2 regions of the Mycoplasmopsis columboralis genome follow, and region 2 is predicted to be linked to the other one. Evidence: riboswitches for the same ligand, from Rfam matches in the RefSeq annotation. Region 2 holds a riboswitch; the other holds the start of a gene.
The links. Region 2 has a riboswitch for lysine ahead of pepF (oligoendopeptidase F). Riboswitches for the same ligand answer to the same signal wherever they lie in the genome.

Region 1: it holds a riboswitch for lysine, as region 2 does, so the genes downstream of both, EXC45_RS03930 (hypothetical protein) here and pepF (oligoendopeptidase F) in region 2, are expected to answer to the same signal.

What each region holds. Positions count from the first base shown of each region.
Region 1 covers NZ_LR215040.1:14,068-16,487, reverse strand. Annotated here, with positions in the region: gene EXC45_RS03940 (M3 family metallopeptidase) at 1-16, opposite strand, end outside; gene EXC45_RS03935 (hypothetical protein) at 329-682, opposite strand; gene EXC45_RS03930 (hypothetical protein) at 648-902, opposite strand; lysine riboswitch at 989-1,152, opposite strand; gene EXC45_RS03920 (hypothetical protein) at 1,267-1,869, shown strand; gene EXC45_RS03915 (hypothetical protein) at 2,135-2,420, shown strand, end outside.
Region 2 covers NZ_LR215039.1:138,455-140,874, reverse strand. Annotated here, with positions in the region: gene EXC45_RS00505 (hypothetical protein) at 1-267, opposite strand, end outside; gene EXC45_RS00500 (hypothetical protein) at 361-1,113, opposite strand; lysine riboswitch at 1,228-1,391, shown strand; gene pepF (oligoendopeptidase F) at 1,478-2,420, shown strand, end outside.

The DNA of each region.
Region 1 (2,420 bases), on a different replicon from region 2:
TTTCATTAAATTTCATCTTGTAGAATTTTGCATGTGCTTGTTTGAATTTTTTAAAACACATTTTTACGTTGCGAAAACTTCTAAGTATAATCTTTGAAGAATAGCGTCAGATACTTTGTCATCATAAGTAAGCATATGAGTTGCACTATCGTAATTACGCAATTTAGCATTTACGGTGATGGTTTTAAAGTGTTGGTATAAAAGTGAAGCTAGAGATTCTTTGTGTTGTAAAAATGCTTTAATATAGTTTTTATAAGCCCCTTTACGAAGTGAAGCGTCATTTGATTTAAGGAATTCGATTCGATTGGTTGGGTTTAATTTATGTTTTTTACCTTTTGAATCTGTGATGAAACCATAATCTAATTCGCTGTTGGTTAAAATTGAAAAGACTTGATTTAATGAAGGATTTCCAAATGATTGTTTTTGAACGTATTCTTCAACTTCATCAGAAAGTTTGTGTTTTAAAATCTAAAATCGCATTTTCAATTGAGTGTTTATACTCTTTAAGTTCAGGAGTGTCTTTTCAGACTTTAAGTTTGTCTAAATTTTGATAAAAACGATTACTTTCGCTTCCGAATTTTGCAAGTAATTGTTCATTTAGAAAGTCAAATTTTTCTGATAGTTGCTTAAATTGTGGATTAACTACATTAGTAGAAAAGATTATTTGAAACGTAATTTTCAATTCGATAACTTAAAGCGGTTTGTTCTTCAGATAATTTAACATCTACTAAATATTCCTTTAAAGAGTTATATTTAGAATCTTTAATTGTAATTCTTTGCTCAAATAAATTTTGATATTGCTCAATTAAGGTTTCTATTGTTTGCCCTTGTAAAATATCCTCTAAATCAAATCGATATTGTTTTGGCACATCTTCGTATTTACTATATTGTTTGACTTTCACATTCACCTCACTAAAATGAAAAAACAAGGTTTTGCAAGCGATAAATCATGCAAAATCCTTGTTAAATGATACTTAACAAAATTTTACAAATATTTAGCGCCAATGGTTTCCCAAAGAGTAGAAATCTTTTATGCTTTTCTACCAACAAGTGAAGTTGCCACTTCAGTTGTTTCGGCTTTTATGTCCTTTCACTAAGTTACGCATGCCTGCTAGCTTAGATACTATTACTAAAAGCTCCTCTAATGTTTTGCATTAACCTAAGATTTTTAATCTTAAACAAATGTTTGTTTTTTCTAATTAATTATAGAACAAAAAAGTGTTTCAAAAAGAAAAAATTCTTGATTTTAAATATAATTATTTCTCAATGCAAATAGTTTTTTTAAGTTGATTTCACAAAAGTATAATTGCTAGCGAATTTGTTGGTGCATTTTTTATTACTTTTGCCGCTTGTGTTTCAATGTTTATTGCTTTAAGAAGTAATAAATTTGTTTTTAGTTATCATTTTACGCATCCATGAGCAATTTTGATTGCTCCTATTTTAATTTATTTGATTGCGTTATTTTTTGCTTCTAAAGGGGATTTAGTTGTGATAATTGGCAATCCAATTAATTTATTTATTAATTTTTTTAAACTATTATTTAATAATTTTGATCTTAATTATTTCAAAGGTTTTTTTAGTATTTGTGTAATCCAATTTAATGCAATGTTATTTGCAGTAATTTTATATAAAGCCATTTTTAAAAAGATCGCTCCCCAAAATTATGTACGAAAAATTAATAACAATCCAGACTTTACTATGCATACTTTCAAAGAATTTGCTACATTATTTATCTTATGCGCGTCAGTGGCGGTGTTTGGTAACTGATTGCTGACAAACAATTTATCTTTATTTTTCCTTAATAGTGCAATTAATGCTTTAATTACAGGTTTAATGCTATTTTTTACTAAAAAAAGGATATTTCACTAGTAATTTAAATGTTTTATATGGAGTTAATTTTATTTATTTAATTAATAAACAAAAACTTGAAAAAGCACTTTAGCTTTAGTAATTTCAACTTTTACAACGATAATTTTTTGCGCTTTTTGAGCGTTAATGTTGACCTTATTTAATTAAAATAGTACTCTTTAAAGAGTCTTTACAGTTAATAAATATCAACTTATAATTTATAACTAAATGTATTTGCTATAAAATATAAATAAGAAGCTAATGGAACAAATATTTTTAACTTGATTTGATAAGAAAAATCATCAGCGAGTTTGTTGGTTCTTTTTTTATTACTTTTGGTGCATGTTTATGCATGTTTGTGGCTTTAAAAAGCTCTAAAAAATATTTAAAATATCATTTTACATATCCTTGAGCTACTGCATTAACTCCGATTGTAATTTTTATAACAGGATTGCTTGTTAGTTTAAATGTTAGTGATACAGTAGTAATAGGAAATCCAATTAATTTATTTATTATCTTTTGTAAATTAATAATCACCAATCATAATGGAGCATATTTTAAAGGTTTTTGCA
Region 2 (2,420 bases):
TTTACAAAAGATAATAAATAAATTAATTGGATTTCCTATTACTACTGTATCACTAACATTTAAACTAACAAGCAATCCTGTTATAAAAATTACAATCGGAGTTAATGCAGTAGCTCAAGGATATGTAAAATGATATTTTAAATATTTTTTAGAGCTTTTTAAAGCCACAAACATGCATAAACATGCACCAAAAGTAATAAAAAAAGAACCAACAAACTCGCTGATGATTATTTTCTTATCAAATCAAGTTAAAAATATTTGTTCCATTAGCTTCTTATTTATATTTTATAGCAAATACATTTAGTTATAAATTATAAGTTGATATTTATTAACTGTAAAGACTCTTTAAAGAGTACTATTTTAATTAAATAAGGTCAACATTAACGCTCAAAAAGCGCAAAAAATTATCGTTGTAAAAGTTGAAATTACTAAAGCTAAAGTGCTTTTTCAAGTTTTTTGTTTATTAATTAAATAAATAAAATTAACTCCATATAAAACATTTAAATTACTAGTGAAATATCCTTTGTTTTTAGTAAAAAATAGCATTAAACCTGTAATTAAAGCATTAATTGCACTATTAAGGAAAAATAAAGATAAATTGTTTGTCAGCAATCAGTTACCAAACACCGCCACTGACGCGCATAAGATAAATAATGTAGCAAATTCTTTGAAAGTATGCATAGTAAAGTCTGGATTGTTATTAATTTTTCGTACATAATTTTGGGGAGCGATCTTTTTAAAAATGGCTTTATATAAAATTACTGCAAATAACATTGCATTAAATTGGATTACACAAATACTAAAAAAACCTTTGAAATAATTAAGATCAAAATTATTAAATAATAGTTTAAAAAAATTAATAAATAAATTAATTGGATTGCCAATTATCACAACTAAATCCCCTTTAGAAGCAAAAAATAACGCAATCAAATAAATTAAAATAGGAGCAATCAAAATTGCTCATGGATGCGTAAAATGATAACTAAAAACAAATTTATTACTTCTTAAAGCAATAAACATTGAAACACAAGCGGCAAAAGTAATAAAAAATGCACCAACAAATTCGCTAGCAATTATACTTTTGTGAAATCAACTTAAAAAAACTATTTGCATTGAGAAATAATTATATTTAAAATCAAGAATTTTTTCTTTTTGAAACACTTTTTTGTTCTATAATTAATTAGAAAAAACAAACATTTGTTTAAGATTAAAAATCTTAGGTTAATGCAAAACATTAGAGGAGCTTTTAGTAATAGTATCTAAGCTAGCAGGCATGCGTAACTTAGTGAAAGGACATAAAAGCCGAAACAACTGAAGTGGCAACTTCACTTGTTGGTAGAAAAGCATAAAAGATTTCTACTCTTTGGGAAACCATTGGCGCTAAATATTTGTAAAATTTTGTTAAGTATCATTTAACAAGGATTTTGCATGATTTATCGCTTGCAAAACCTTGTTTTTTCATTTTAGTGAGGTGAATGTGAAAGTCAAACAATATAGTAAATACGAAGATGTGCCAAAACAATATCGATTTGATTTAGAGGATATTTTACAAGGGCAAACAATAGAAACCTTAATTGAGCAATATCAAAATTTATTTGAGCAAAGAATTACAATTAAAGATTCTAAATATAACTCTTTAAAGGAATATTTAGTAGATGTTAAATTATCTGAAGAACAAACCGCTTTAAGTTATCGAATTGAAAATTACGTTTCAAATAATCTTTCTACTAATGTAGTTAATCCACAATTTAAGCAACTATCAGAAAAATTTGACTTTCTAAATGAACAATTACTTGCAAAATTCGGAAGCGAAAGTAATCGTTTTTATCAAAATTTAGACAAACTTAAAGTCTGAAAAGACACTCCTGAACTTAAAGAGTATAAACACTCAATTGAAAATGCGATTTTAGATTTAAAACACAAACTTTCTGATGAAGTTGAAGAATACGTTCAAAAACAATCATTTGGAAATCCTTCATTAAATCAAGTCTTTTCAATTTTAACCAACAGCGAATTAGATTATGGTTTCATCACAGATTCAAAAGGTAAAAAACATAAATTAAACCCAACCAATCGAATCGAATTCCTTAAATCAAATGACGCTTCACTTCGTAAAGGGGCTTATAAAAACTATATTAAAGCATTTTTACAACACAAAGAATCTCTAGCTTCACTTTTATACCAACACTTTAAAACCATCACCGTAAATGCTAAATTGCGTAATTACGATAGTGCAACTCATATGCTTACTTATGATGACAAAGTATCTGACGCTATTCTTCAAAGATTATACTTAGAAGTTTCGCAACGTAAAAATGTGTTTAAAAAATTCAAACAAGCACATGCAAAATTCTACAAGATGAAATTTAATGAAAAATTTAATCCTTGAGATAACAAAAGATTGCTTGTTAATGTTAAAG